DNA from 2 places in the Pseudomonas sp. ZT5P21 genome. Region 2 is predicted to be linked to the other one. Evidence: riboswitches for the same ligand, from Rfam matches in the RefSeq annotation. Region 2 holds a riboswitch; the other holds the start of a gene.
What was found. A riboswitch is a leader RNA that binds a small molecule or an ion and turns the genes downstream of it on or off. The one in region 2 is predicted to bind cobalamin.
Positions count from the first base shown of each region.

Region 1: another riboswitch for cobalamin. It lies ahead of cobO (cob(I)yrinic acid a,c-diamide adenosyltransferase); the one in region 2 lies ahead of ACYZT9_RS13015 (CbtB domain-containing protein).

Region 1 is NZ_CM142705.1:4,117,469-4,132,837, reverse strand. Features, by position in the region: gene ACYZT9_RS19140 (DUF2066 domain-containing protein) at 1-166, shown strand, start outside; gene ACYZT9_RS19135 (AI-2E family transporter) at 205-1,278, shown strand; gene hda (DnaA regulatory inactivator Hda) at 1,509-2,213, shown strand; gene ACYZT9_RS19125 (C40 family peptidase) at 2,426-3,067, shown strand; gene ACYZT9_RS19120 (C40 family peptidase) at 3,289-3,825, shown strand; gene ACYZT9_RS19115 (PQQ-dependent sugar dehydrogenase) at 3,854-5,167, opposite strand; gene ACYZT9_RS19110 (hypothetical protein) at 5,248-5,820, opposite strand; cobalamin riboswitch at 5,975-6,208, shown strand; gene cobO (cob(I)yrinic acid a,c-diamide adenosyltransferase) at 6,289-6,900, shown strand; gene ACYZT9_RS19100 (cobyrinate a,c-diamide synthase) at 6,897-8,297, shown strand; gene bluB (5,6-dimethylbenzimidazole synthase) at 8,294-8,944, shown strand; gene cbiB (adenosylcobinamide-phosphate synthase CbiB) at 8,941-9,849, shown strand; gene cobD (threonine-phosphate decarboxylase CobD) at 9,842-10,834, shown strand; gene ACYZT9_RS19080 (cobyric acid synthase) at 10,831-12,282, shown strand; gene cobU (bifunctional adenosylcobinamide kinase/adenosylcobinamide-phosphate guanylyltransferase) at 12,432-12,953, shown strand; gene cobT (nicotinate-nucleotide--dimethylbenzimidazole phosphoribosyltransferase) at 12,950-14,005, shown strand; gene cobC (alpha-ribazole phosphatase family protein) at 14,002-14,577, shown strand; gene ACYZT9_RS19060 (adenosylcobinamide-GDP ribazoletransferase) at 14,580-15,314, shown strand.
Region 2 is NZ_CM142705.1:2,773,972-2,789,340, reverse strand. Features, by position in the region: gene ACYZT9_RS13045 (phospholipase D-like domain-containing protein) at 1-123, opposite strand, end outside; gene ACYZT9_RS13040 (vWA domain-containing protein) at 304-849, opposite strand; gene ACYZT9_RS13035 (ATP-binding protein) at 969-1,967, opposite strand; partial or broken gene ACYZT9_RS13030 (metal ABC transporter ATP-binding protein) at 2,014-2,103, opposite strand; gene cobN (cobaltochelatase subunit CobN) at 2,116-5,982, opposite strand; gene cobW (cobalamin biosynthesis protein CobW) at 5,985-7,046, opposite strand; cobalamin riboswitch at 7,148-7,359, opposite strand; cobalamin riboswitch at 7,594-7,821, shown strand; gene ACYZT9_RS13015 (CbtB domain-containing protein) at 7,943-8,137, shown strand; gene ACYZT9_RS13010 (CbtA family protein) at 8,148-8,852, shown strand; gene ACYZT9_RS13005 (cobalamin biosynthesis protein) at 8,849-9,262, shown strand; gene cobM (precorrin-4 C(11)-methyltransferase) at 9,345-10,091, shown strand; gene nfuA (Fe-S biogenesis protein NfuA) at 10,261-10,845, opposite strand; gene ACYZT9_RS12990 (fatty acid cis/trans isomerase) at 11,142-13,427, opposite strand; gene metH (methionine synthase) at 13,584-15,369, shown strand, end outside.

The DNA.
Region 1 (15,369 bases), 1.3 Mb from region 2:
CAGCGCCGAGCAGTTGCGGTCGCAATTGTCGCTGGCGAAGTTGCAAGAGGTACCAGCGGGGGAGGCGCCGGCACCAACGGTGCCTGTTCAACCGGTGGCCGAGGGTTCGGCGCCTGCTGTAGCGTCAACGCCTGCACCGGTGCCGCAATTGCGTTTCCGTTGGTAAGGTTTTCTTTCTTTATATAGCTGCATATGGAGTGGTACATGGCCGATACGCGGCGTTGGTTCTGGTTGGGTGGAGTGGTTCTGCTCTGTGCGTTTATCTGGCTGTTGCATTCGATTCTGACACCGTTTCTGGTGGCGCTATTGCTGGCGTATCTGTTCGACCCGCTGGTTGATCGGCTGGAAAAGGCAGGCCTGTCCCGGACCTGGGGCGTGGTGGCGGTGTTTGCGCTGTTCACTTTGATCCTCACTACGTTGCTGCTGGTGTTGGTGCCGATGCTCGCCAAGCAGTTGTTCCGCTTGTACGAGCTGGTGCCGCAGATGCTCGACTGGTTGCAAAATACTGCATTGCCGTGGGCGCAATCGAAATTCGGGCTGTCGGAGGGGTTCTGGAAATTCGACAAACTCAAGGCTGCGCTCAGCGAACACATGGGTCAGACCACCGACATCGTCGGTGTGGTGCTGAGCCAGGCGACCGCTTCCGGCCTTGCATTGATCGGATTGATCGCCAATCTGGTGTTGATCCCGGTAGTGAGTTTTTACTTGCTGCGTGACTGGGATCTGATGATGGCCAAGATCCGTAGCCTGCTGCCCCGCGACAGTGAAGAGCGCATCGTGACTCTGGCAGACGAATGCCATGAAGTGCTGGGTGCGTTCGTGCGCGGGCAATTGCTGGTGATGGTGGCGCTGGGTGTGATCTATTCGGCGGGCCTGATGCTGGTAGGGCTGGAGCTGGGGTTGCTGATCGGGATGATCGCGGGCCTGGCGGCGATTGTGCCGTACATGGGGTTCGTGATCGGGATTGGCGCGGCGTTGATTGCCGGTCTGTTCCAGTTTGGTGGTGACTTGTACCCCATGGTCGGCATCGTTGCGGTGTTCATGGTTGGCCAGGCCCTGGAGGGTATGGTGCTGACGCCTTGGCTGGTGGGAGACCGGATCGGTCTGCACCCGGTGGCGGTGATATTTGCGATTCTGGCGGGCGGTGAACTGTTCGGTTTTACCGGCATATTGCTGGCGCTGCCGGTAGCCGCGGTGATCATGGTGCTCGTACGCCATATGCATGACTTGTATAAAGATTCTGACGTGTACGGCGGCGTCGACGAGCCTGAGCTTTAAGGTTCGCCAATGACGCATTGCGGGCGGCCTGGTTCAGTATCAGGCCGACCGGTATCTCATGCATGACTGTCACATGCGCCGCCAAAAAATCACTCATAAAACCGGTGTGATAACGCAAACCTTTGATTTTGCTTATGGTCTGTCGCATTGTGCGGTCAGCGTCACGGGTATAAACTTCGCAAACTTTACACAGAGGCCACTAACGGTTCCTTTGGAACTGTTCAGTCAGCATGAAACCGATTCAGCTGCCCCTAGGTGTGCGTCTGCGTGATGACGCTACCTTTATCAATTACTACCCAGGCGCCAATGCCGCTGCACTCGGCTATGTCGAGCGGCTGTGCGAAGCCGACGCCGGCTGGACCGAAAGCCTGATTTACCTCTGGGGCAAGCACGGGGTAGGGCGCACACATTTGTTGCAGGCGGCCTGCCTGCGCTTCGAACAGATGGGTGAGACGGCGGTGTATCTGCCGCTGGCCGAGCTGATGGATCGCGGTATCGAAATTCTCGACAACCTCGAACAGTACGAACTGGTCTGCCTGGATGACCTGCAAGCGGTTGCCGGCAAGGCGGACTGGGAAGAGGCGTTGTTCCATCTGTTCAATCGACTGCGTGACAGCGGTCGGCGCCTGCTGATTGCAGCATCGACGTCGCCGCGTGAATTGCCGGTGAAGCTGGCGGACCTGAAATCCCGTCTCACGCTGGCGCTGATCTTCCAGATGCGACCGCTGTCCGACGAAGACAAACTGCGTGCGCTGCAACTGCGTGCGTCCCGTCGTGGACTGCACCTGACCGATGAAGTCGGACATTTTATCTTGACCCGAGGCACTCGTAGCATGAGTGCGTTGTTCGAGCTTCTCGAACGTCTCGATCAGGCTTCTCTTCAAGCTCAGCGCAAGCTGACCATTCCGTTTCTTAAAGAGACACTGGGCTGGTAAAGCCTGGTTCTTGCACGGTTTTGGCATATTTCAGGCGCCAAAAAGTTCGCTTTCCTACAGGGCGTAAATCGCGCAAGTGTCTAAATTGGGCTTAAGCGCTTAGATGGAAACGCGAAACCGGAAAGTCACATAAAGTTCGATTGAATTTGCAAATGAGGATGATAGCGGGCATAGTCTCGGCTTCTTTACAACTATCAGCCACGGTCGTGCCCATGCTAAATCGCTTTGCACCCCTCGTGCCTCTCGCACTCGTTACCCTGTTGTTCGGTTGCGCTGCCCACTCTCCCGTGTCCGAGCAAGCGCCTCAACAACAGGTTAAAAATTCAGATACTACGCAATCGTCTTCCGTTCTTTTCCAGGACTCTCTTTACCAGGACGGCGTAGCCTCCGACAAAGAACTGGCCAACTTCGCCGACGGCAAGTCGTACCAGCTTCCGGTATTGGCCGACAGCATCCTCGAACGTGGCATGTCCCTGATCGGTACCCGTTACCGTTTCGGCGGCACCTCCGAGGCTGGCTTTGATTGCAGCGGCTTCATCGGTTATCTGTTCCGTGAAGAGGCCGGCATGAACCTGCCGCGGTCCACTCGCGAAATGATCAACGTGGACGCGCCGTTGGTTGCTCGAAGCGCGCTCAAGCCGGGCGATCTGCTGTTCTTCGCCACCAATGGCCGTCGCGGTCGTGTCAGTCACGCCGGGATCTACCTCGGCGACAACCAGTTCATCCACTCCAGCAGCCGCAAAAGCGGTGGCGTCCGGGTTGATAGCCTCGGCGACAGCTATTGGAGCAAAACCTTCATCGAAGCCAAGCGCGCACTCGCGATGGCCCCAACCGTGGTCACGGCACGCAAGTAATTGTCCTTGCTGTCGCCGCATCTAGTGGCGACATAGCCTTTCTGAAACAGAGTAGGCGGACAACTTGTAAGGCGAACTTAAAGTCTTACTTGAAGTTTGGCGCATAGCCGCTAGAATCCTGATCTATTATTGATGGCAAACCGCCTGCGTCCTGCGCAGGCGGTTTTCTTTTCTGCTCCGTCGGCAGAAAAAAGCCGCAGCCAGATCAGGATGTTCTGCAGATGACAATGTCGGCCCGCCTCGCACTGATGTTCTTCGCAGCGCTGCTCAGCGCCTGCGCCAGCCGCACACCACCGCCTGCGCCGGTAGTTCGCGCGCCGATCGTTTTCAGTTCCGCCCAACCGTTTTCGCCCGAGGCCGAAGACGTGCTGTTTCGTGCGTTGGGCCTGGTGGGTACGCCTTATCGTTGGGGTGGCAACACGCCGGATTCCGGGTTCGATTGCAGCGGCCTGATCGGTTATGTCTACCGTGACGTCACGGGCATATCTCTGCCACGCACCACCCGCGAGATGATCAGCATGCAAGCGGCCAATGTCGGTAAGGAAGGCCTGCAAACCGGTGACCTGCTTTTCTTCGCGACCAATGGCGGCTCTCAGGTCAGTCACGCCGGGATCTATGTCGGCGAAGGTCGCTTCGTCCATGCGCCCGCCACCGGTGGCACCGTGAAGCTCGACAGCTTGTCCAAGGCTTACTGGCAAAAAGCCTACCTGAGCGCCAAGCGTGTATTGCAGCCTGAGCATCTTGCGCGCAATCCTTGATTCGCAGCTATAAGTTGGCCGTTGGAGATTACTTGACCGCCGACACCCGCCACACCTTGTTCCCCACATCATCCGCCACCAGCAAGTCGCCTTGCTGATCAATCACCACACCTACTGGCCGGCCCATGGCTTTCTCCTCTGCATTGAGGAAACCCGTGAGCACATCAACCGGTTGCCCGGTCGGCTTGCCGGCACTGAAGGGCACGAAAATCACTTTGTAACCACTGTGCGGCTTGCGGTTCCACGAGCCGTGCTGGCCGATGAAGGCGCCTTCCTTGAATTGCGCCGGCAGCGTGTTGCCTTCAGCAAACGTCAGGCCCAGTGAAGCGGTGTGCGGGCCGACCGCGTAGTCTGGCGCGATAGCCTTGGCTACCAGGTCCGGTTTTTGCGGCTCAACGCGGATGTCGACGTGCTGGCCGTAATAGCTGTAAGGCCAGCCGTAGAATCCGCCCTCTTTTACGGAAGTGATGTAGTCCGGCACCAGGTCGCTGCCGATTTCATCCCGCTCGTTGACAGCCGTCCATAGAGCACCGCTGTGCGGCTCCCAGGCCAAACCATTTGGATTGCGAATCCCCGAGGCGAAGATCCGGTGATTGCCGGTGGCACGATCCACTTCCCAGATCGCCGCGCGACCTTCTTCCTGATCCATGCCGTTTTCGCCGATGTTGCTGTTGGAGCCTACCGTAACGTAAAGCTTGCTGCCGTCCTTGCTGGCGATGACATTTTTCGTCCAGTGGTGATTCAGCGTGCCGCCCGGCAGATCAACCACTTTGATCGGCTGCGACTTGATTGCCGTGTCGCCATCCTCATAGCGGAAACGCAGCAAGCGGTCCGTGTCAGCGACATACAAGTCATTGCCGACCAGGGTCATACCGAAGGGCGAGTTGAGGTTTTCCAGAAACACCGTGCGGGTTTCGGCGATGCCGTCGCGGTCCTTGTCCCGCAACAGCGTAATGCGGTTAGGGCTCGGTACGCCGGCACCAGCGCGGCCCATGACCTTCTTCATGACCCAGCCTTTAACGCCTTTGCCATCGTCGGGTTTAGGCGGCGCATTGGTTTCAGCGACGAGCACGTCACCGTTCGGCAGCACATACAGCCAGCGCGGGTGATCGAGGCCTTCAGCGTATGCCGTCACTTGAGTTCCCGCCGCCGCTGTGGGTTGCACACCGGCCGGCCAGCCGATCGCCGGGGCAATGTTCACCGTTGGGATCAGGGTTTTGTTCGGTTCTGGAAGTTTGGGCGACGGGCCGGTGCCGTCGGAGACTTGCAGGCTGGCGCTTTCACCGCAGGCGGCGAGCCCTCCGGCGAGGGCGATGACGAGAACGAGCTGGGGCTTGCGCATGCTGATCTTCCCTATAAATGCAGTGACCTGATCAATAGAGAAGCGCAAACCCGCGATGGTTCAACCGGTCAGCCGCGAGCTTACTTGAACAGCACGGCGATACCGGGGTGGTAGTGGCCGGCTTCGTTGCGCAACTTGCGGTAGGCGTAGGGGAAATACCAGGCGACGGCGCAGGTATGTTCCTTTTGCAGGTCATCGACCATGTCCTGGAGTTCTTCCGGGCTAGCGCCGTGCTGGGCTTTTTGCGGTGCAACGAACAGGCAACCGAGTTTCAGGTCGCTGGCGTAGCTGGTTCGCCGGGCGTCGCTGGTGATATCAGCCAGCGCCTGTGTCAGGTTCAGGCTGTTGACTCGGGGCCAGCGCTGCGTGGCCTGAAGGTAAGCGCGCTCTTCGCTGGCGGCGATGAACAGGTCGGCGCGGGCGTTGCGTTCGCCTTCTTCGTTTTGTTTGCGGGTCGGCGTCTGTTGCAGCGTGACCATCTCTGCCATCCAGGCGGCGGCCGAGAGCAAGCCGAGGTTGGCTTTTTCGTCGTACCAATAAGGCGTGTCGTTATCGCCGCGAACGGCGTTGTAACGGTCGATACAGTCAAACCAGCGTTCGAGCACCGGACGCAGGAATTCCAGCTTCGGATTGCTGATGATCATACCTTGCATGTGGCTTACCCTTGTTATTGTGATATGGGGTTGTGGCTCTTTGATATCACCGCTCGAAGTGTGGCACAAGATTGGCGTCAGTTATTTGATCAGCGGCAGTTTTTCAGCCGACGGCTTCCCGGCTTTAATTGACGCTCCACCCCCAACCCTCTAACCTTCGCGGCTTGTTTCAGGTGCTCTGTGGCCTTGGTCGACAGAGTGAAACAGGGAAGCCGGTGAGGCGTTCGTTCAACTGATGAACAACCACGATCCCGGCGCTGCCCCCGCAACGGTAAATGAGTGAACACTGCGCATCAGAGCCACTGTGCCGATATCGACATGGGAAGGCGCGCAGTCAGGCGAAACGCCGCTCATGAGCCCGGAGACCGGCCTGATCCATCCAGCGGCATCACGGTGGGCGATGCCAGGCTTCTTGCCGTCTATTCTTGCGCCTGCCCGCCGTTATCCAGCCTCAACGGAGAGCTCCCCATGACTGATACCCCCGATCGTGACGAACGCCATCTGGCGCGCATGCTGCGCAAAAAAGCCGTGATCGACGAACGCATCGCCAACTCGCCGAATGAATGCGGCCTGCTGCTGGTGCTGACCGGCAACGGCAAAGGCAAAAGCAGTTCGGCGTTCGGCATGCTCGCCCGCTCCATGGGCCATGGCATGCAGTGCGGCGTGGTTCAGTTCATCAAGGGCCGCAACAGCACCGGTGAAGAACGGTTCTTCCGGCGCTTTCCGGAGCAGGTGCGTTTTCATGTGATGGGCGAGGGTTTTACCTGGGAAACCCAGGACCGCCAACGGGACATCGCCGCCGCCGAAGCCGCTTGGGAAGTGTCCCGTGAACTGCTGCGAGACCCGTCGATCGGCCTGGTGGTGCTGGATGAGTTGAACATCGCCCTCAAGCACGGTTACCTCGACCTCGATCGGGTGCTCAGCGACTTGCAGGCGCGTCCGCCGATGCAACACGTGGTGGTCACCGGTCGTGGTGCGAAGCCGGAGATGATCGAACTGGCCGATACCGTCACTGAAATGGGCGTCATCAAGCACGCCTTCCAGGCCGGGATCAAAGCGCAAAAAGGCGTCGAGCTGTGAATCAACCACGTCATTGCCCGGCGGTCTTGATTGCCGCGCCGGCCTCCGGTCAGGGCAAGACCACCGTCACCGCCGCGCTGGCCCGTTTGCATCGCAATCAGGGGCGCAAGGTTCGCGTATTCAAATGCGGACCGGACTTTCTCGACCCGATGATTCTCGAGCGCGCCAGCGGTGCGCCGGTGTATCAACTGGACATGTGGATGGTTGGTGAACAAGAAAGTCGTCGACTGTTGTGGGACGCCGCCGGTGAAGCCGACCTGATCCTGATCGAAGGCGTCATGGGGCTGTTCGACGGCACGCCGTCGAGCGCCGATCTGGCGCGGCACTTCGGTGTGCCGGTGCTCGGGGTGATCGACGGCACCGCGATGGCGCAGACCTTTGGCGCACTCGCGTTGGGGCTGGCGAAGTATCAGCCGGACTTGCCGTTTGCCGGCGTGCTGGCCAACCGCGTCGGCACCTTGCGTCATGCGCAGTTGCTCGAAGGCAGCCTCACTGAAGGCTTGCGCTGGTATGGCGCGTTGTCCCGGGAAACCGGGATTGAATTGCCGAGCCGGCATCTCGGTCTGGTTCAAGCCAGTGAATTGAATGATCTCGATCTGCGTCTTGATGCGGCGGCGGATGCCCTGGCCAGCAGTTGCGAAGTCGCGCTGCCTCCCGCAGTGGAATTCGCCGCGCCTGACGTGATCGCTGCCGAGCCGTTGCTGGCCGGTGTGCGAATCGCTGTTGCCCGTGATGATGCCTTCGCATTCACCTACGGCGCGAGTCTGGATTTGCTGCGAGCCATGGGCGCCGAATTGCTGTTTTTCTCACCGACTCGCGACGCGCAGTTGCCGGAGGCTGATAGCCTCTATTTGCCGGGCGGTTACCCGGAATTGCACCATGTGGCGCTGGCACAGAACACCCCGATGCTCAACGCCATTCGTGCTCATCACGCGGCGGGCAAACCATTATTGGCCGAGTGTGGCGGCATGCTGTATCTGCTCGACTCGCTGACCGATGTCGAAGGCACTCGCGCAGAGCTGGTCGGTTTGCTGGCCGGTGATGCGGTGATGCAAAAACGGCTGGCAGCGCTGGCGCTGCAGGCGGTCGAGTTGCCGGAAGGCTCGCTCCGTGGGCATACCTATCATCATTCGTTGACCAGTACCGAACTTGAGCCGATTGCCCGTGGCCTCAGCCCTAATGGCGGGCGTGGGGCGGAAGCGGTATATCGTGAGGGGCGGATGACGGCTTCTTATGTGCATTTCTATTTTCCGTCGAATCCGAAAGCGATCGCCGCACTATTTCTACCTGACCTTGAGGCCGCCATCGCTGGCAAGCCAGCTCCTACAGTTGACCGTGTATTACCTGCAGAAACTCAAATTCCTGTGGGAGCGAGCTTGCTCGCGAAGAGGCCATGACTGACAACGCATTCAGCCAGGCCGAACGCGCAGCGGTCTACCGTGCCATCGCCGAACGCCGCGACATGCGCCACTTCAGCGGCGGCACCGTCGAGCCTGAGTTGCTCCGGCGCCTGCTCGAAGCCGCGCACCAGGCGCCGAGCGTCGGCTTGATGCAGCCCTGGCGCTTCATCCGCGTCAGCGATCGCGCCCTGCGCGGCAAGATCCGGTTGTTGGTGGAAGAAGAGCGCGTCCGCACCGCCGAAGCCCTGGGCGAGCGCACCGACGAATTCATGAAGCTGAAAGTCGAAGGCATCAACGACTGTGCCGAGGTGTTGGTCGCTGCGCTGATGGACGATCGCGAACGCCACATTTTTGGCCGCCGCACCTTGCCGGAAATGGACATGGCCTCGTTGTCCTGCGCGATCCAGAACTTGTGGCTGGCATCCCGTGCCGAAGGATTGGGCATGGGCTGGGTCTCGCTATTCGAGCCGCAAGCCCTGGCCGACCTGCTGGGCTTGCCCGCCGGGGCCAAGCCTTTGGCGATTCTTTGCCTCGGGCCGGTCAAGGAATTCTATCCGGCGCCGATGCTGGTACTCGAAGGCTGGGCGCAGGCGCGGCCGCTAAGCGAATTGCTGTATGAAAATTATTGGGGAGTGAGTCAATGAGTGTGGCGTTGTTGAGTGTCGCCGCGGTTGCGCTGGATGCGCTGCTGGGTGAACCCAAACGCTGGCATCCGCTGGTGGCGTTCGGCCGTTTTGCCGACCGCATCGAACAACGTTTCAACGGCGGTGGACGCGGCTGGCGCAGCCACGGCGTCACCGCCTGGGTGATCGCAGTCGTGCCGCTGACCTTGCTCGCCACGGCTTTCTCCTGGGCGCCTTATGTCGGCTGGATCGTTGAAATTCTCGTGCTCTATTGCGCGCTCGGCATGCGTAGCCTCGGAGAACACGTGGAGCCGGTTGCCAAGGCGCTGCGCAGTGATGATCTGGACGAGGCGCGCAAACGCGTCGGCTATCTGGTCAGCCGCCAGACCAGTGAACTGGATCAAACCGAAGTCGCCCGCGCCGCCACCGAATCCGTCCTGGAGAACGGCAGCGACGCGGTGTTTGCCGCGCTGTTCTGGTTTGCCGTGGCTGGTGCGCCAGGCGTGGTGCTCTACCGTTTGAGCAATACGCTGGACGCGATGTGGGGCTATCGCAACGAACGATTCGAACGTTTCGGCTGGGCCGCGGCAAAGATCGACGACGTGCTCAACTATATCCCGGCACGACTGGTGGCATTGACTTACGCGCTGCTGGGCAAAACCCGCCTCGCGCTGAAATGCTGGCGTACACAAGGCCCGACCTGGGACAGCCCGAACGCCGGTCCGGTGATGGCCGCAGGTGCCGGTGCGCTGGGTGTCGAGTTGGGCGGGGCGGCGATTTATCACGGTGAATTGCATCAGCGTCCGCCACTGGGGGAAGGCGCGCCGGCGGATGCCGATTCCATCGACCGCGGCTGGCAATTGGTCCAGCGCGGGGTATGGTTATGGCTGCTGATTCTCTGCGTGGGAGCTGAATTCTATGCTTGAACACGGTGGACGGTTGCGCAAGGCGGCGCTCGAATACGGGATCGCCGAAGCCGATTGGCTCGACCTGTCCACCGGCCTCGCGCCCTGGCCGTTTCCGGTCCCGGACATTCCGCTGCGCGCCTGGGCGCGGTTGCCGGAAACCGATGACGGACTGGAGCAGGCGGCCTGCGAATACTACGGTGCCGCGCAGGTATTGCCGGTGGCCGGCTCGCAAATGGCGATTCAGTTGCTCCCCCGTTTGCGCCGGGTCGGCAAGGTCGGCGTGCTGTCGCCGTGTTACGCCGAGCATGCCGAAGCCTGGCGCCGCAGCGGCTACATCGTGCGTGAAGTGTTGGAGCAGGAAGTCGACTTTTTCATCGACAGTCTCGACGTGCTGGTGGTGGTCAACCCGAACAATCCCACCGGCCTGAGCCTGACCCCGAGCCGTCTGCTTGATTGGCATTCCAGGCTGGCCCAGCGCGGTGGCTGGCTGGTGGTGGACGAGGCGTTCATGGATAACACGCCACAGCTGAGCCTGGCGCCGTGTGCCCATCAGGTCGGGTTGATCGTGCTGCGCTCTTTCGGCAAGTTTTTCGGTCTGGCCGGTGTGCGGTTGGGATTTGTGCTGGCGGAGCGCAAGTTGCTCAAGTTGCTCGCCGAACAAGTCGGACCTTGGGCCGTCAGCGGACCGACTCGTGTGGTGGGCCATGCCTGTTTACTGGATACCGAAGGGCACGCCAGGCAGCGCGCGCGTACCGAAGAAGCCAGCGAGCGTCTGGCGCTGCTGCTGGAAAAACACGGTTTTAAACCTCAGGGCGGTTGCGCCTTGTTTCAATGGCGGATGACCGAGCGCGCCGAAGAGCTGCATGAATTCATGGCACGGCGCGGCATTCTGCTGCGGTTGTTCGCCCACAACAGCAGCCTGCGTTTCGGCCTGCCTGGCGAAGAGGCCGACTGGAACCGACTCGATCAGGCGTTCGAAGCCTATGCCAAGGAAACCCGATGACCACGTTGATGGTGCAAGGCACCACCTCCGACGCAGGCAAAAGCACACTGGTGACGGCGATGTGTCGCTGGGTCACGCGTCAGGGTGTGCGCGTCGTGCCGTTCAAGCCACAGAATATGGCGCTCAACAGTGCCGTGACCGCGGACGGTGGCGAGATCGGACGTGCGCAAGCGGTGCAGGCTCAGGCCGCCCATCTCCAACCGCACACCGACATGAATCCGGTGCTGCTCAAACCCAATAGCGACACCGGCGCTCAGGTGATCATTCATGGTCGCGCCGTCACGACGATGAACGCGGTCGCGTATCACGACTACAAAGCCATCGCCATGCAAGCGGTGCTGGCCTCCCATGAGCGGCTGAGCGCGGCGTATCCGGTGGTCATGGTCGAAGGCGCAGGCTCGCCGGCCGAAATTAATCTGCGCGCCGGGGACATCGCCAACATGGGTTTCGCCGAGGCGGTGGATTGCCCGGTGGTGCTGATCGCCGACATCAATCGCGGCGGCGTGTTCGCGCATCTGGTGGGCACCCTGGAACTGCTGTCGCCGAGCGAACAGGCCCGGGTCAAAGGCTTCATCATCAACCGTTTTCGCGGCGACATTGCCTTGCTGCAACCTGGTCTCGACTGGCTGGAAGCGCGCACCGGCAAACCGGTGATCGGCGTTATGCCGTACGTGATCGACCTGCACCTGGAGGCCGAGGACGGCATCGACCAGCGCCAGACCGCCAAGGCCGATCAAGTGCTCAAAGTGGTGGTGCCGGTCTTGCCGCGCATCAGCAACCACACCGATTTCGATCCGCTGCGCCTGCACCGGCAAGTGGACCTGCAATTCATCGGCCCCGGTCAGGCAATTCCGCCCGCTGACCTGATCATTCTTCCCGGCTCGAAAAGCGTGCGCAGCGACCTCGCGTATTTGCGCGCCAATGGCTGGGACACCGCCATCGCCCGGCATTTGCGCTACGGCGGAAAAGTACTGGGGATTTGCGGCGGTCTGCAGATGCTCGGCGAGCAGGTACACGACCCGCTGGGACTCGAAGGCGCGCCGGGCTCCAGCGCCGGTCTGGGTTTGTTGGCGTTTGAAACGCAGCTCGAAGAAGAGAAGCAACTGCGCAATGTGCGCGGGCGTTTGGCGCTGGAGAATGCTGAAGTCAGTGGCTATGAAATTCACGCCGGCGTGACCACCGGGCCGGCGTTGGAAAATGCCGCCGTGCAGCTGGGCGATGGTCGTTGCGAGGGTGCGCAAAGCGTCGACGGGCAGATTTTCGGGACTTATCTGCATGGCCTGTTTGAATCGCCAGCGGCGTGCAGTGCGTTGTTGCGGTGGGCGGGTTTGCTGGATGTACAGGAAGTGGATTACCACGGATTGCGTGAGCGCGATATCGAGCGGCTGGCGGATTTGGTGGAGAAGCATCTGGATACCCGATTGCTGCGTGAGCTCTGCGGGATTTGAGGTGGCCGCACTGCCCTCATCGCGAGCAAGCTCGCTCCCACGGGTCCCGTGGGTGAACAAAAAATTTGTCGAACAGGCTCGGTCCCTGTGGGAGCGAGCTTGCTCGCGATGAGGCCGGCACAGTCACCGAAGATTTTAAGGAATGAACCATGCTGCAACTGATCCTCGGCGGCGCCCGCTCCGGCAAAAGTCGTCTAGCCGAGAAACTCGCCTCCGACAGCGGTCTGCCCGTGACCTACATCGCCACCAGCCAACCGCTGGATTGGGAAATGAACGAACGGGTCGCCCATCATCGCGTCCGTCGTCCGGCTGAGTGGGCGTTGATCGAAGAGCCTGTGGAACTCGCCCGTGTCCTGCGCGAAACCGCCCGCGCCGATCGTTGCCTGCTGGTGGATTGCCTGACCCTGTGGATGACCAATCTGCTGATGCTCAACGACACCGAGCGACTGACTGCCGAGCGCGAAGCCTTGCTGGACTGCCTGGCTGAATTGCCGGGTGAAATCATTTTTGTCAGCAACGAGACCGGAATGGGTGTCGTGCCGCTGGGCGAATTGACTCGCCGCTACGTCGATGAAGCCGGTTGGCTGCATCAAGCTCTGGCCGAACGTTGTCAGCGAGTCGTCCTGACCGTCGCCGGCCTGCCCCTGACTTTGAAAGGAACTGCGTTATGACTCAATCCTGGTGGCTGAACCCGTGCAAGCCGATTGACGCCCGAGCCATCGAGCAGGCTGAAGCACGGCAACAGCAATTGACCAAGCCCGCCGGTTCCCTTGGGCGGCTCGAGTCGCTGGCGGTGCAATTGGCCGGGTTGCAGGGGCAAGTGAAGCCGAGCCTGGATCAGCTGTGGATCACGATTTTTGCCGGTGACCATGGCGTCGTCGCTGAAGGCGTGTCGGCGTTTCCCCAGGAAGTCACCGGGCAGATGCTGCACAACTTCGTCAGCGGTGGCGCAGCGATCAGTGTGTTGGCGCGCCAGCTCGGGGCTCCGCTTGAGGTGGTCGACCTCGGCACGGTGACGCCATCGTTGAATCTGCCGGGCGTGCTTCACCTGAATATCGGTGCGGGCACCGCGAATTTAGTCGACGGCCCGGCCATGACTCAAGTCCAGGGTGAACTTGCCTTGCAGGCCGGTCGTGACAGCGTGCAGCGTGCCCTCGCGACGGGCGCGCAGTTGTTCATCGGTGGCGAGATGGGCATCGGCAACACCACGGCAGCCAGTGCGTTGGCCTTTGCGTTGCTGGATTGCCCGGTGGTGCACTTGACCGGGCCGGGCACCGGCCTGAACGCGGCGGGTGTCAGCCATAAAGCCCTGGTCATCGAACGCGCTTTGGCCTTGCACAGCGCTCAGCGTGGAGACGTGCTGCAAACCCTGTTTAACCTCGGCGGTTTCGAAATTGCAGCGTTGGTCGGCGCGTATCTGGCGTGTGCCCAGGAAGGCGTCGCGGTGCTGGTGGATGGGTTCATTTGCAGCGTCGCCGCGTTGGTGGCGGTGCGTTTGAATCCTGACTGCCGCCAGTGGCTGTTGTTCGGTCATCGCGGCGCCGAGCCGGGTCATCGACACGTATTGGAAACCCTGAACGCCGAACCTTTGCTGGACCTCGGTCTGCGTCTGGGCGAAGGCAGCGGCGCCGCGTTGGCCGTGCCGTTGTTGCGTCTGGCCTGCGACCTTCACGGGCAAATGGCGACGTTCGCCGAAGCGGCCGTGGCGGATCGTCCGGCATGACCTTGCGTCTCGACCTGTTGCGCCACGGCGAAACCGAACTCGGCGGCGGCCTGCGCGGCAGCCTCGACGATGCGTTGACCGACACAGGCTGGGCGCAGATGCGCACGGCGGTGGTCGAGCAAGGGCCTTGGGATCGTTTGATCAGTTCGCCGCTGCAACGCTGCGCGCGATTCGCCGAAGAACTGGGTGCGCAACTGGGGCTGCCGGTGCAGTTGGATAAAGATCTGCAGGAACTGCATTTTGGTGCTTGGGAAGGGCAGAGTGCGGCGGCGCTGATGGAAACCGATGCCGAAGCGCTGGGCCTGTTCTGGGCCGACCCTTATTCGTTTACGCCACCTCAAGGGGAGCGACTCGAGGATTTTTCGGCGCGGGTGTTGGCGGCTGTCGCTCGATTGCATGTGGCGTATGCGGGCGAGCGTTTGCTGCTGATCAGCCATGGCGGCGTCCTGCGTTTGTTGCTGGCGCAGGCGCGGGGCTTGCCACGTGAGCAATTGCTCAACGTTGAAGTCGCGCATGGTGCGCTGTTTTCTCTGAGCGTCGAGACTGGCGTCATCCTCAAGGAAGCGATCTGATCATGCTGCCGTTCTGGATCGCCCTGCAATTTTTGAGCAGCCTGCCGATTCGTCTGCCGGGCATGCCGGCGCCACAGGAATTGGGGCGTTCGCTGCTGTTCTATCCGCTGGTGGGGCTGCTGTTCGGCGGGATCTTGTGGGCGCTAGACTGGCTGTTGCTAGGCACGCCGTTGCTGCTGCACGCCGCACTGTTGCTGAGCATTTGGGTGTCGCTCAGCGGGGCGTTGCACCTCGACGGTCTGGCCGATAGCGCGGACGCCTGGCTCGGTGGATTCGGCGACCGTGAACGCACACTGACGATCATGAAAGATCCACGTAGCGGCCCGATCGCGGTGGTGACGTTGGTGCTGGTATTGCTGCTCAAGTTCGCCGCGTTGCTGGCATTGATCGAGCAGCAGCAAAGCGTATTTCTGATCATCGTTCCGTTGATTGGCCGCAGTGCGTTGTTGGGGTTGTTCCTGACCACGCCTTATGTGCGTGCCGGTGGTTTGGGGCAGGCGCTGGCGGATCATCTGCCGCGTTTGGCGGGTAAGCGGGTGCTGGCGGCGAGTGCGTTGGGTTGTGTTCTGATTGCAGGTCTTAGCGGTGTTTTTGCGGTGGTGTTGGCAGCGCTGGTGTTTGTCTGGTTGCGGCATGTCATGTTGCGGCGATTGGGCGGGACGACGGGCGATACGGCGGGGGCGTTGCTGGAATTGCTGGAGGTCGGGGTGTTAGTGGGGTGGGTGTTGGTCAGATGATCAATGTGATGAATTCTGGCCCCTTCGCGAGCGAGCCCGCTCCTACAGTAGAGCG
Region 2 (15,369 bases):
GGCGAAACCCAGCAGGCCCGTGCGACGGGATTCGGCCACGTCCATGGCCAGTAGCACGCCGTTGGTGCCGGCGTAGGCTTTGACGCGGAAATCGTCCTGACTGTTTGTGGCTAGAACACGCATGCTTCACTCCTGTGAATGGCTTGCTTTCAGAGCATAGGCAGCGATGCAGATTAGCCGTGATTATCCGAAACCGGGGTGATGCCATCGCGAGCAAGCTCGCTCCACAGGATTTGTGAAGACTGAAAATCTAGTGTGGGAGCGAGCTTGCTCGCGATGGGGCCACAGCAGAAACCCAAATACTCAGCCTGAAATCAGCTCATCAATATGTCGATATTCAGTGCTTAGCTGCTCTGCCAACAGCCTGCTTCGACCTAAACGAATCGGCCCGCGCTCGATATCGATCAGCAGCCCCGGACACTCCAGCGCCGGCAACATCGGCCAATCCTTCAACCGGCCATCAGTCACCAGCAACAACCGTTGCTGTTCCGCCGGAAAACGTTTTTGCCGTGCGCTCAGCCATTGTCTCGCCTCGCCGAGCGCAGCCAGCAACGGCGTGCCACCGCCCGCGCCGAGGCCATCGAGCCAGTGGCGTAAGCCGGTGGATGCTTTCAACCCCTGCACTTGCCACGTGGGTGCTTGACCGCTGGCCGTCAACAACGCCAGTCGCGCGCGTTGGCGGTAGGCGTCATCGAACAGTTGCGCCAACAAACCCTTGGCATCGCTCAATGCCTGGTGGCGGCGCGTCGAGGCCGAGGCGTCGACGATCACCAGCCACAATTCGTGGGGCGAACGGGTGCGCAAATGAAACAGCACATCCTGGCGTTGACGAGGACGACCATTGAGCAAGGTGCCGGGCCAGTTGACCAAGCCGCTGCGCGCGGCGTGGCGTTTGCCCAGTTTGCCGTTGTCCAGCCGTCCGGCGCGGGGTCTGGCATTCGCCCCCGCATCAGATCGAGGGCGAATGCCTAGGGCTTTTTTGGCCAGCTCGGCACTTCACGCCGGGCACCGACCGGCAGCGCCTGGGCGGGCATTTCGCCCCACTGGCCCTGGCCTTCGCTCGGGCTGGAATGTTGGGGTGCGGGTTGCCGGGACTGCTGCGGCGCCGGCGGAGACTGTTCGCGACGACGGTGGCGCAAGGCGAATTCAGCGACCGCGTCGATGTCGTCCTCGGCAATGGCGCTCGCACCCCGCCACGCCGCATGGGCACGGGCTGCGCGCAACCAGACCAGATCGGCGCGCAGGCCATCGACGCCCGCGGCAAAACAGCGCTCGGTAATCTGCGCCAGCGCTTCATCGTCGAGGGGAATGCTCGCCAGTGCGCTGCGCGCTTTCTCACAACGTTCGCGCAAGGATTGCTGCTGGCGCTCCCACTCGGCGCAGAACCTTTGCGGATCACTGTCGAAATCCAGACGCCGACGGATGATCTGACCACGTTGCGTCGGTGCGGTATGGCCACTGAGCGCGACGTTCAATCCAAAGCGGTCGAGCAGTTGTGGCCGCAGTTCACCCTCTTCCGGGTTCATCGTGCCGATCAGCACGAATTTCGCCGAATGCCGATGGGAAATGCCGTCTCGCTCGATCAGGTTGGTGCCGCTGGCGGCCACGTCGAGTAGCAGGTCCACGAGGTGATCGGGCAGCAGATTGACTTCATCGACGTACAGCACGCCGCCGTCAGCCTTGGCCAACACGCCGGGAGAAAATTGCGCGCGACCTTCGCTCAGGGCCGCGTCGAGGTCGAGTGTGCCAACCAGACGTTCTTCCGTGGCACCGAGCGGCAAGGTGACGAATTGACCGCTGGCGAGCAAATCCGCGAGGCCGCGGGCCAAAGTGGATTTGGCCATGCCGCGCGGGCCCTCGATCAGCACGCCGCCGATTTTCGGGTCGATGGCGGTGAGGTACAAGGCCAGCTTCAAGTCATCGGCGCCGACCACGGCGGAGAGCGGGAAATGCGGGGTGTCGGTCATCTTAAATACTCGGTCATGGTCGGTGGTATCACAGGCACCTCAATCCCTGTGGGAGCGGGCTTGCTCGCGAATGCGGTGGGTCAGCCGACATCAATATTGAATGATCCACCGCTTTCGCGAGCAAGCCCGCTCCCACAGGTGAAGGCTGTCAGCCGTCTTCTTCTATGTCCAATAACAAATTCTCCAGGGCCTCGCGGTACTCGCCCGGTTCCTTCCACATCCCGCGCTGCTGCGCTTCCAGCATGCGTTCGGTCATGTCGCGCAAGGCATGCGGATTATGTTCGCGAACAAACTCGCGGGTCGCCGGATCCAGAAGGTAGGCATCCGCCAGCAACGCGTACTGGTGGTCGTCGATCAGTTGCGTCGTCGCGTCGAAGGCGAACAGGTTATCGACCGTGGCCGCCAGTTCAAACGCACCTTTGTAGCCGTGGCGCTTCACGCCGTCGATCCACTTTGGATTCGCCGCCCGGGAGCGGATCACCCGGTTCAGCTCTTCCTTCAAGGTACGGATTCTCGGCAAGTCCGGTTGGCTGTGATCGCCATGGTAACTGGCCGCTGCTGCGCCGCTCAGACTTTCCACGGCGGCGAGCATGCCTCCCTGGAACTGGTAGTAGTCGTTGGAATCGAGCAAGTCATGCTCACGGTTGTCCTGGTTTTGCAGCACGGCCTGAACCTGGCTCAGGCGTTGGGCGAACTGTTCGCGGGCGGCGGTGCCTTCGTCCGTACCGCCGTAAGCGTAGCCGCCCCAGTTCAGGTAAACCTTGGCCAGGTCCTCGCGACTTTGCCACAGACGACCATCGATAGCGCCCTGCACACCCGCGCCGTACGCGCCGGGTTTGGCGCCGAAGATGCGCCAACCCGCCTGACGTTTTGCCACCTCTTCATCGAGGCCCGATTGCAGTAACGCTTCACGCTCGGCGCGGACCTTGGCCGCCAAAGGGTTGAGATCGTCGGGCTCATCCAGCGCGGCGACCGCTTGCACGGCGGCGTCGAACAGACGGATCAGATTGGCAAACGCATCACGGAAGAAACCGGACACGCGCAAGGTCACGTCGACCCGCGGGCGGTCGAGCAAACTCAGCGGCAGAATTTCAAAATCATCGACGCGCTGACTGCCCGTCGCCCAGACCGGGCGCACGCCCATCAGTGCCATGGCTTGCGCGATGTCATCGCCACCGGTGCGCATGGTCGCGGTACCCCAGACCGACAGGCCGAGCTGACGCAGATGATCGCCGTGGTCCTGCAAGTGCCGCTCAAGGATCAGGTTCGCCGACTGGAAACCGATGCGCCAGGCGGTGGTGGTTGGCAGGTTGCGCACGTCCACCGAGTAGAAATTGCGCCCGGTCGGCAGCACGTCCAGACGACCGCGACTTGGCGCGCCGCTAGGGCCGGCCGGCACGAAACGACCGCTGAGGGCGTCGAGCAGACCGCGCATTTCGGCGGGACCGCAGGCGTCGAGCCGAGGAGCGACCACTTCGCGCAGGCTCTCAATGATGGCGCTGACGTCGGACCAACACGACTCCTGTGGGAGCGAGCTTGCTCGCGATAGCGGTGGGTCAGGCAAATCAATGTCGACTGACACTCCGCCTTCGCGAGCAAGCTCGCTCCCACAGGGTCCGGGGATGGCATGAGGCTGGTTTAGTGCCTGCTCGATCAGTTGAGCGGCGAACAATTCCAGGCGTTCGCGGGTATCGCCGGCCGTGCGCCAGACTTCATCGTTGAGGGTTTGCAGTTCCAATGGACGCGGCCCTGTCCACAAATCGGCCAACGCACAATCCAGCGGATCGAAACCCAATTCAAACGCCTTCGCCAACGCCCGCAACAAACTCGATTGCGCCCCTCGCCCGTCGCCACGGGGTATCCGCAACAGCGCCAACAAGGTATCGATACGCAAACGCCCAGTCGGCGACTCGCCGAACACATGCAGGCCATCACGGATTTGCGACTCTTTCAAATCGCACAGATAAGTGTCCAGACGCGGCAGCCAGATCGCCGCATCGGCATCGCTGTCGAGCTTGTCGTCCAGTTGCAGTTCGCGGTCGATGTGCGTGTCGCGTACCAGTTGCAGGATGTCGCGCTGCAATTCCCGGGCGCGACGCGGATCAAGAAATTGCGCTTCGTAATATTCGTCGGCCAACAGCTCGAGATTACGCAGCGGGCCGTAGGTTTCGGCGCGAGTGAGCGGCGGCATCAGGTGATCGATGATCACCGCTTGCGTGCGACGCTTGGCCTGAGCGCCCTCGCCCGGGTCGTTGACAATAAACGGATAGATATTGGGCAGCGGCCCGAGCAGCGCGTCCGGCCAGCAGTTTTCCGATAGCCCGACGCCCTTGCCCGGCAGCCATTCGAGGTTGCCGTGTTTGCCGACGTGGATAACGCCGTGAGCGCCGTAGGTGTTGCGCAACCAGAAGTAGAACGCCAGATAGCCGTGGGGAGGCACCAGGTCCGGATCGTGATAGACCGCGCTCGGGTCAACCTGATAACCGCGCGCCGGTTGAATACCGACAAAGGTCAGGCCGAAACGCACCCCGGCGATCATCATCCGCCCGCCACGGCACATCGGGTCACTTTCCGGCGTGCCCCAGCGTTCCAGCACGGCTTGGCGGTTGGCCTCGGGCAAGGCGTTGAACATCAAGGTGTAGTCGTCCAGCGCCAGGCTTTGATGACACGGACGCTGGTCGAGCGTATCGAGGTCGTTGCTGACACTGCCGAGCAATTGCTGGATCAATGCGGTGCCGCTGCCCGGCAGTTCGGCGGGCAGCGGATAACCTTCTGCGTGCAACGCACGGAGGATATTCAACGCAGCGGCGGGTGTGTCGAGGCCGACGCCATTGCCGATGCGCCCGTCGCGGGTCGGGTAGTTGGCGAGGATCAGGGCGATGCGTTTTTCGCTGTTCGGCAACCGCGCCAGATCGATCCAGCGCCGCGCCAGTTCGGCGACAAAATCCATGCGTTCAGGTGCAGGCCGGTAGCAAACGACGTCGGACTGACTGCGTTCGCTGCGCCACGCCAGGTCCTTGAAGCTGATCGGGCGGCTGATGATCCGCCCGTCCAGTTCGGGCAACGCAATGTGCATCGCCAGATCCCGCGGACCGAGGCCCTGCTCGCTGGCACGCCAGCCGGGTTCGTTGTCCTGGGCGCAGATGGCCTGGATCACCGGGATGTTGCGGCGAAACGGTCGCAAATGTGGCGCTTCGGGGCTGGACTGGGCGAAACCGGTGGTGTTGAGAATCAACCCAGCTTCGACTTCGTCCAGCAGGTCCTCGACCACCGTCAGGCAGCCGGGCTCCTTCAAACTGGCCACGGCAATCGGCAAGGGGTTCAACCCCGCCGCTTGCAAACGCTGGCAGAAAACATCGATGAACGCGGTGTTTGCCGCCTGCAAATGCGAGCGGTAAAACAGCACCGCCGCCACGGGTTGACCAGCCTGCCAGTCGGCTTGCCAATCACTCAATGCGGCGGGGCTTTTTTGCGGGTGGTAGATCGCGGTACGCGGCAGTGTTTGCGGTTCGGCCCACGCATAGTCGCGCTCCAGCCAGCGATTGGCCAGGCAGCGAAACAGGTCGAGGGCGTTGGCCATACCGCCCTGGCGCAGGTAATGCCAGAGCCGATCACGGTCTTCTGCCATCACCGTGCTCAGGTCGCTGAGCTCCGGATCCGGGCGATCATCGCCGGGCACCAGAATCAGCTGCACGCCGCGCTGCGAAAGCTCGACCAGTCGCTCAATGCCGTAGCGCCAATAGGCAATGCCGCCATGCAGCGAAATCAGAATCACCTTGGCGTGGCGCAGCACTTCATCGAAATACAGGTCGACCGACGCGTGGTTCTGCACCTGCATCGGGTTGGCCAGGCGCACGCTCGGGTAATCGTCGGGCAATTGCTGCGCCGCTTCGGCGAGCAGCGCCAGGCTGGAATCGCCGCTGCACAGGATCACCAGCTCGGCCGGGGTTTGTCCAAGGTCGGCGATGTTGTCATCCGACACGAAACCGCCGGGCTGGGTCCTGAGCAGGTGCATGGCTAGACGCTGAGCGCGGCGCGCAATTGCGCTTCGAGTTGCGCGGCGTCCAGCGCCTGGCCGATCAATACCAGACGCGTGGTGCGCGCTTCATCGGCGCCCCACTGACGATCGAAATGCTTGTCGAAACGCGTGCCCACGCCTTGGATCAGCAGACGCATCGGTTTGTTCGGAATCGCGGCGAAGCCTTTGACGCGCAGGATGCCGTGCTTGACCACCAGTTGGGTCAGCGCGTCCAGCAGCAGGCTTTCGTCGGCTTGTGGCAGTTCGATGGAGATGGAATCGAAGGCATCATGATCATGATCATCTTCGCCTTCATGGTGGTGATCGTGATGGCTGTGGCGGCTGTCGATGTGTTCTTCGGAACCGGCGCCGAGGCCGATCAACACGTCCAGTGGCAGACGACCGCTGCTGGCTTCGATGACTTTTACCGCTGGCGGCAGTTCTTCGGCGACTTCCCGGCGTACGCGGGCCAGGTCTTCCGGGCTGATCAGGTCGGCTTTGTTGAGGATCACCAGGTCGGCGCTGGCCAGTTGGTCGGCGAACAGTTCATGCAGCGGCGATTCGTGGTCCAGGTTCGGGTCAAGTTTGCGCTGGGCGTCCACTTGATCCGGGAAGGCGGCGAAAGTGCCGGCGGCAACGGCCGGGCTGTCAACCACGGTGATCACCGCATCAACGGTGCAGGCGCTGCGGATTTCAGGCCACTGGAAGGCTTGAACCAGAGGCTTGGGCAAGGCCAGGCCCGAGGTTTCGATGAGGATGTGATCGAGGTCACCGCGACGGGCAACCAGTTCGCGCATCACCGGGAAGAATTCTTCCTGAACCGTGCAGCACAGGCAGCCGTTGGCCAGTTCGTAGACGCGGCCGCTGGCTTCTTCTTCGGTGCAACCGATGGAGCACTGCTTGAGGATTTCGCCATCGATGCCCAACTCGCCGAACTCGTTGACGATCACCGCGATGCGGCGGCCTTGGGCATTGTCGAGCATGTGCCGCAGCAAGGTGGTTTTGCCCGAGCCGAGGAAGCCGGTAACGATGGTAACGGGGAGTTTGGCCAGTGTTTTCATCGGATGCCCTTTGGCAAGGTGGCGGGCATACGGGACGACAATCGCTGCGACGGATGCGCGCGCGGAAGAGTTCGCCACCGGATCACCCCGCCCGGTTGTAGTGAGAAATCTGTGTCGAGGCAGGTCTCCTGGCTGACGGCTTGCCAGGCGCTAACCTGGCATTCGCTGCGCCTTCCCGCGAACCTTTGCACAGGGTTTGCAGTGGCGTGGCAGCGAACATCACCGTTCACAGTTGCGGGGGCAGCCGCGGCATCGACCGCGTTCCCTTCTTAGCTTCGGCAAACGCCGAAGAACCTCGAAAGCGCAAGGCTACGCATCGTATTGGGGCGGGTCAATGTTCGTGAGGCACTCGCGATCCCTTGTGGCGAGGGAGCTTGCTCCCGCTCGGCGGCGAAGCCGTCGTAAAACTTGCTTGCGAGTTATGCCTGAAGCAATGTTGGGGGTCGCTTCGCAACCCAGCGGGAGCAAGCTCCCTCGCCACAGGTACCAGTCTCGGTTTCGAGTTGAGAACTCCTGCCAATTGACGCCCAACCCTCGCCCATGCTCTCCTACTCAGCTTGTTACGGGTGCCCTTCACAGGGTGAAACGGGAAACCGGTGAATCATGTGCTTTACTCAAAGCCATGTCAGTCCGGTGCTGCCCCCGCAACGGTAAGCGAGCGAAGCGTCAGATCCACTGTGTCAGCAGTTCGGCATGGGAAGGTGATGCTTGCAGGTTTCGGTTAATGCCAAAGCCCCTCGCGAGCCCGGAGACCGGCCCGCAACACACAGTGACGATTGCGTTCACTGAATAACAAACCCGCGGTGGGCGGGCGCTGTTTGAACTTCTGCGTGCCCGATTCGCAGGGGCCTTCCATGCGCTCTATATCACCCGCTGACAGACCAGAGGGAAGCGCCATGTCGATCATCAGCAGCACCGGCCACACATCAGCCAGCACCACCACCACGACCTTGACTCAACGCCTGACCGCTGCCGCCTGCGCATCGATCCTTGGCGCGTGCCTCGTGTATTTCGCCGGTTTCTCGCACATCGAAGCCGTGCACAACGCCGCGCACGATACCCGTCACAGCTCCGCTTTCCCGTGCCATTGAGACCTGCCACATGATCAAGCGTATTGCGCAAACCGCAGGGTTCACCGGGTTGCTGGCCGCCCTGCTGCTGACCCTGCTGCAAAGCTTCTGGGTCTCTCCGCTGATTCTGCAGGCCGAGACCTACGAGAAATCCGGGCCGGCTGCTGTTGAAGTTCATGAACACGCCGCCGGCACCGCCGCTCACACCCACGATTCCGAAGCCTGGGAACCGGAAGACGGCTGGCAGCGCGTGCTGTCGACGACCGGCGGTAACCTGGTGGTTGCAGTGGGTTTCGCCCTGATGCTCGCTGGCCTCTACACCTTGCGAGCGCCGACCAAAACCTCGCAGGGTCTGCTTTGGGGCTTGGCCGGTTACGCAACGTTCGTGCTGGCTCCGACCCTCGGCCTGCCGCCTGAACTGCCCGGCACTGCCGCGGCGGATCTGGCACAACGGCAAATCTGGTGGATCGGCACTGCAGCGTCCACCGCTGCCGGCATCGCGCTGATCGTGTTCAGCCGTCACTGGTTGATGAAGATCCTGGGCGTGGCGATTCTCGCCGTTCCTCACGTCATCGGCGCGCCGCAACCGGAAGTGCACTCGATGCTCGCGCCGCAAGCCCTGGAAGCCCAGTTCAAAATCGCTTCGCAGCTGACCAATGTGGCGTTCTGGCTGGCCCTGGGCCTGATCAGCGCCTGGTTGTTCCGACGCAAAAGCGATGGCCAATACCCCGCATGACGGATACTGGCACAGCGCCGACTTTGGTGGTCGGCCTGGGCTGCCAGCGCGGCTGCCCTGTCAGCACGCTGCGGGCGTTACTCGATCAGGCGTTACAGGCGCATCAAATCGGGCTTCACCAGATCAAGGCCTTGGCCAGCATCGACCTGAAGCGCGAAGAACCTGGTCTGATCGAGCTCGCCGCACAACTCGAACTGCCCCTGATGTACTTCAGCAGTGAGCAACTGGCCGGTTATCAACCGCGACTCAGCCACCGCTCGGACATCGCTTTTGAACGCACCGGCTGCTACGGCGTAGCGGAAAGCGCCGCCCTTGCCCTCGCTGAACAATTGGCTCAGTCACCGGCAAAACTGCTGATCTCGCGACAAAAATACGCCCAGGCCACTCTGGCATTGGCCTACGCTGCGTAAAACCCTCGATAATCCGCGCCTTCGATTATGAGCAATCTTCATCTGAGGCGTTGCCCAGCCCCTTTTCTGACAGGAAACGACGATGACCGTCTACTTCATTGGCGCAGGTCCCGGCGACCCGGAACTGATCACCGTCAAAGGCCAACGGTTGATCCGTAGCTGCCCGGTGATCATCTACGCCGGCTCCCTGGTACCCGCCGCCGTGCTGGAAGGCCACCGCGCCGAACAGGTGGTCAACAGCGCCGAACTGCACCTGAAAGAGATCATCGAACTGATCAAGACCGCCCATACCAATGGGCAGGATGTGGCGCGGGTGCATTCCGGCGATCCGAGTCTGTACGGGGCGATTGGCGAGCAGATTCGTTATCTGCGTGAACTCGACATTCCATTTGAAATCATCCCCGGTGTCACCGCCACGGCAGCCTGTGCGGCACTTTTGGGCGCTGAGCTGACTTTGCCGGACGTGTCACAGAGCGTGATTCTGACGCGCTACGCCGACAAGACTGCAATGCCCGCCGGTGAGGAGCTGGGGAGCCTGGCGCAGCATGGCGCGACCATGGCGATTCACCTTGGGGTCAATCATCTGGAAAAAATCCTGGTTGAGTTGCTGCCGCATTACGGCGCGGACTGTCCGATTGCGGTGATTCACCGGGCAACCTGGCCGGATCAGGATTGGGTGGTGGGGACGCTGGCGGATATTGCCGGGAAGGTTGAGGCGAAGGGGTTTCGGCGTACGGCGTTGATTTTGGTGGGTCGGGTGTTGGGCAGTGATCACTTTAGTGAGTCATCGCTGTACCGTGCCGGGCATGCACATCTTTACAGACCTTAGGGCCCCATCGCGAGCAAGCTCGCTCCCACATTGGATTTTCAGCGCAAACACATGCTGCCTACAACAAAGATCATTGTGGGAGCGAGCTTGCTCGCGATGGGGCCAGTGATTTTTACACATAAAAAAACGGCACTCACGGGTGCCGTTTTTTCATGTCGCAGCGAACACCTTAGTAGTAGGCGTTTTCTTTCTGCGTGTGGTCGGTCACGTCACGCACACCCTTCAGTTCGGGAATGCGCTCGAGCAAGGTGCGCTCGATGCCTTCACGCAGGGTGACGTCCGCCTGGCCGCAGCCCTGGCAACCGCCGCCGAACTTCAACACGGCGATACCGTCGTCGACCACATCGATCAGGCTGACCTGACCGCCGTGGCTGGCAAGCCCCGGGTTGATCTCGGTCTGCAGGTAATAGTTGATGCGTTCATTGACCGGGCTGTCAGCGTTGACCATTGGGACTTTGGCGTTTGGCGCCTTGATGGTCAACTGGCCGCCCATGCGGTCGGTCGCGTAGTCGACAACCGCGTCGTCCAGGAAAGCTTCGCTGAACGAGTCGATATACGCCGTGAAGCTTTTCAGCCCCAGCGCGGTGTCTTCTGGTTTTTCTTCGCCCGGCTTGCAGTAGGCAATGCAGGTTTCGGCGTACTGGGTGCCAGGTTGGGTGATAAAGACGCGGATACCGATGCCCGGGGTGTTCTGCTTGGAGAGCAGATCAGCCAGGTAATCGTGGGCGGCGTCGGTGATGGTAATAGCGGTCATGGAAACTCCTCGCAGGCTTGCGCGCAGTTTACGCCAATCATCGCGCCACACAAAGTCCTAGTATTTATGTCAGGAAAGCGCCAGCTCGCCACGGCCAAATGCGTCAACATTGACAGCCCTCTCGATCGCACTCCACAAATCCCCGCAAATTCCCTGTGGGAGCGGGCTTGCTCGCGAAGGCGGAGTGTCAGTCGACATTGTTTTGTCTGACACACCGCCTTCGCGAGCAAGCCCGCTCTCACATTAATTCAGCGGTGCCTTAAAGTGCCGACACCGGCACACCACAAAAAAGTCGATCAAAGATTCTCGTAGCGGTTCATGTCCAGCACGCCCTCTTCCACCGGGTCGGTTTCCTGGACGTACTGGCTCAGGTCATGGAAGTAGAACCAGAACTGCGGATGGCTACGGCGAATTCCCCAGCGCTCGACGATTTTTTCGAATCGGTTGGCGTCCCGGGTATTTTCCATCGCCTCTACGAACGCTGGCACCTGATCGGCGGGAATGTTGAACATGAAGTTCGGATAGCTGCTGAGTACGCCAGGGAAAAGGGTGAGCGTGTCGAGCCCCGGTTGGTAACGCAGCGACTCGCCCAACAGGAACGCCACGTTGCTGTGCGCGCGGTTGCGCAACAGGCTGTAAACCTCGCGCTCGCCACTCGCCGTTTCGATACGCAGCATTGTTGCTTCCGGCAACTGATCGATGACTTTCAGTCCGGCGGCAGGACGCGACGTCAGGCGGCTCAGGGCCTGCTCGGCACTCTGCAACGCCGGATCAATGTTCGGCCGTGAGCAATACGCCCCGTCACAACGGTTGATCGGATCGGGCCTGGCATTGAGCTCGCCGTAACGGCTCAGCAGTTGCATTGCAAAGTCGCGTTTCGGGTCTTTCTCATCGAGCTTCAGCGCGGTGGGTTTGTCGTTGTCGATGGCTTCATAGTCCAGCCACATCTTGAATTTGCCGCCGCGCTGGTACCAGTCGTCGAGGTAGCCGTCCCGCGAATCGGCGGGCATCAGACGCAGGAAGTTCTGCTCGGCGCCATTGCGGATCAGGTCGAAGTACAGGCGCGTTTGCGCTTGATGGGAAACGTTGCCGAACACATCGAAATTGACTGCCAGCTGATAATACGTGCGTTCCAGCAGCGGGAAATCGAACAGCCACAGCGTTTGTGGCACATCGCCGATCAGACCCTTGTTCACTGAGGCGCTGTCGAAATGCCGGAAAATGCTCAGCAACGCATTGTCGTTTCCAGCCCACAAGGTCGACCAGCTCGGCGCCGGTGAATCAGCGTAGTAGTCGCGGCGCAGCGCCTCGTATTCGTTGCGCTTGTCGCGGTAGTCATGCCACAGGCTCAGGACACTGCCAACGTCATCGTTCTGCCCGGGCATGGCCAGCAACGGCGTGGCCTGGCCGCGATAATTGGGGTCAGTGATGTAGAGGTCGTGTTCCGGTGCCTGGAACAGCGCCCAGAAATGATCGCGGATCACGTCGGTCGCGATCTGACCGCGGCAGACCGGCCCACGAATAAAGGTGCGCACGAAGTATTCGGCGTTATCGAGCATGAACTGATACCGCGCCTGCGCCGGGATCGCCTCGAAGGTGCTGAACGGGTTGGCCCGGCGCTCCGGACCGTAACCCGGCAAGGCGTTGACTTGCCAGCTGCCGTTGTAGAACAGGCTTTTGATCCGTGCCATCTTCGCCGCGCTGAGCGGGTAGGTGATGTGGGTCTTCTGCACGATCACGCCCTGCACCGGCCACAAACGGTAATACACCTGGGTTCCCGGGTCATCGTTCGGGCGGCGGGTGTTGATCAGGTCAATCGGTTGCCCCGTCGGCGTGCGCGAACGCACCCACTGAAAGAAATGCCCCGGCTCGCCATCCTTAAAGTAAATGTGGGCGAGGAACCAATGCTCGAACAACCAGCGCCCCACCAGACTCTGCCGGGCGCCCGGCGAGTTGAGCAGGTTTTCCCATTGCACCACTTGCAAGGCTTCCTTCGCAGAGGGAACCAGACCTTGCTTATCGATCGGCGCACCCGAGGCCAGCCAGCGTTGCAACGTCTGGTACTGCTGATCGGTCAGGCCGGTGACCGCCAGCGGCATGCCTTCCTTCGGATGAGTGCCGGCGTAACCGTCGAACTCGGCCGGCATCGCGCACCTGTTCTCACGATTCAAGCCCAGGACGATGTCTTCCGGCAATTTGGCATTGGGTGTCAGAGGTGTTTTGTGACCCAGTTCCAGCATCCGCGCCATCAACGCGGCCTGGCTGCCCTGTGTGTCGAGCACCGAGTAGAAGCCCTTTTGCTGCCAGGCGCGCTTGCCGAAAGCGTCATAGAACAACCGGGCCGGGGCCGCCGCCTGACTTCGCTCTCCGTCGTAGACCGGATTCTTGGTCGCGCCACGGACCGCCCCTTCACCACTGCCCAGGTTCAATTGACACGCGGAGTCATAGCAGGCGTGGCAGGCGACGCACTTTTCGGTGAAGATCGGTTGTATGTCGCGGCTGTAGGAAATGGCCAGACCTTGCGCAACGGCACCCCAGCTTAAAAACAGCATAAATATGCTGGTGATGACGCGATACGCCATGTCTGCGTTCCTGATCCTGGAAAATGCCGGGCGATTCTACCGGGCCATCCCCCCTCGCAACATGAGCGATATTCATGCAAAAACCGCACATGCTCTAAAAGCGCACAGGTTTGTTATGATCCCGGCCCTTCGTCATGGTCTTTTCGAGTAGTCCCAATGTCCGATCGCAGTGTTCGCCTTCAAGCTCTCAAGCACGCCCTCAAAGAGCGCATTCTGATTCTCGATGGCGGCATGGGCACGATGATCCAGAGCTACAAGCTCGAGGAGCAGGATTATCGTGGCAAGCGCTTTGCCGACTGGGCAAGCGATGTCAAAGGCAACAACGATCTGTTGGTGCTGACGCGCCCGGACGTGATCGGTGGCATCGAAAAGGCCTACCTGGATGCCGGCGCTGACATTCTGGAAACCAACACCTTCAACGCTACCCGGATTTCCATGGCCGATTACGGCATGGAAGAACTGGCCTACGAACTGAACGTAGAAGGCGCTCGCCTGGCGCGCAAGGTCGCCGACGCGAAAACTCTCGAGAACCCGGACAAGCCTCGCTTCGTCGCCGGCGTGCTCGGCCCGACCAGCCGCACCTGCTCGCTGTCGCCGGACGTCAACAACCCCGGCTACCGCAACGTGACCTTCGATGAACTGGTGGAGAACTACACCGAGGCCACCAAAGGCCTGATCGAAGGCGGCGCCGACCTGATCCTGATCGAAACCATCTTCGACACTCTTAACGCCAAAGCCGCGATCTTCGCCGTGCAAGGGGTGTTCGAAGAGCTGGGCATCGAACTGCCGATCATGATTTCCGGCACCATCACCGACGCCTCTGGTCGTACTTTGTCCGGCCAGACCACCGAAGCGTTCTGGAACTCCGTCGCCCACGCCAAACCGATCTCGGTCGGCCTGAACTGCGCCCTCGGCGCCAGCGAACTGCGCCCGTACCTGGAAGAGCTGTCGAACAAGGCCAGCACTCACGTCTCCGCGCACCCGAACGCCGGCCTGCCTAACGAATTCGGCGAGTACGACGAGCTGCCGTCGGAGACCGCCAAGGTCATCGAAGAATTCGCCCAAAGCGGTTTCCTCAACATCGTCGGCGGCTGCTGTGGCACCACGCCGGGCCACATCGAAGCCATTGCAAATGCCGTGGCGGGTTATGCGCCGCGTGAAATTCCGGACATTCCGAAAGCCTGCCGCCTCTCGGGTCTGGAGCCGTTCACCATTGATCGCAGCTCGTTGTTCGTCAACGTCGGCGAGCGTACCAACATCACCGGCTCGGCCAAATTCGCCCGTCTGATCCGCGAAGACAACTACACCGAAGCCCTGGAAGTTGCCCTGCAGCAGGTCGAGGCCGGCGCCCAGGTGATCGACATCAACATGGACGAAGGGATGCTCGATTCGAAGAAGGCCATGGTGACCTTCCTCAATCTGATTGCCGGTGAACCGGACATCTCTCGCGTGCCGATCATGATCGACTCCTCGAAGTGGGAAGTGATCGAAGCCGGCCTGAAGTGCATTCAGGGCAAAGGCATCGTCAACTCGATCAGCATGAAAGAAGGCGTTGAACAGTTCATTCATCACGCCAAACTGTGCAAGCGCTACGGCGCGGCCGTGGTGGTGATGGCGTTCGACGAAGCCGGCCAGGCCGACACCGAAGCGCGCAAGAAAGAAATCTGCAAACGCTCCTACGACATTCTGGTCAACGAAGTCGGCTTCCCGCCGGAAGACATCATCTTCGACCCGAACATATTCGCCGTCGCGACCGGTATCGAAGAACACAACAACTACGCCGTGGATTTCATCAACGCCTGCGCCTACATCCGTGACGAACTGCCGTACGCGCTGACCTCGGGCGGCGTGTCCAACGTGTCGTTCTCGTTCCGTGGCAACAACCCGGTGCGTGAGGCGATTCACTCGGTGTTCCTGCTGTATGCCATCCGCAACGGCCTGA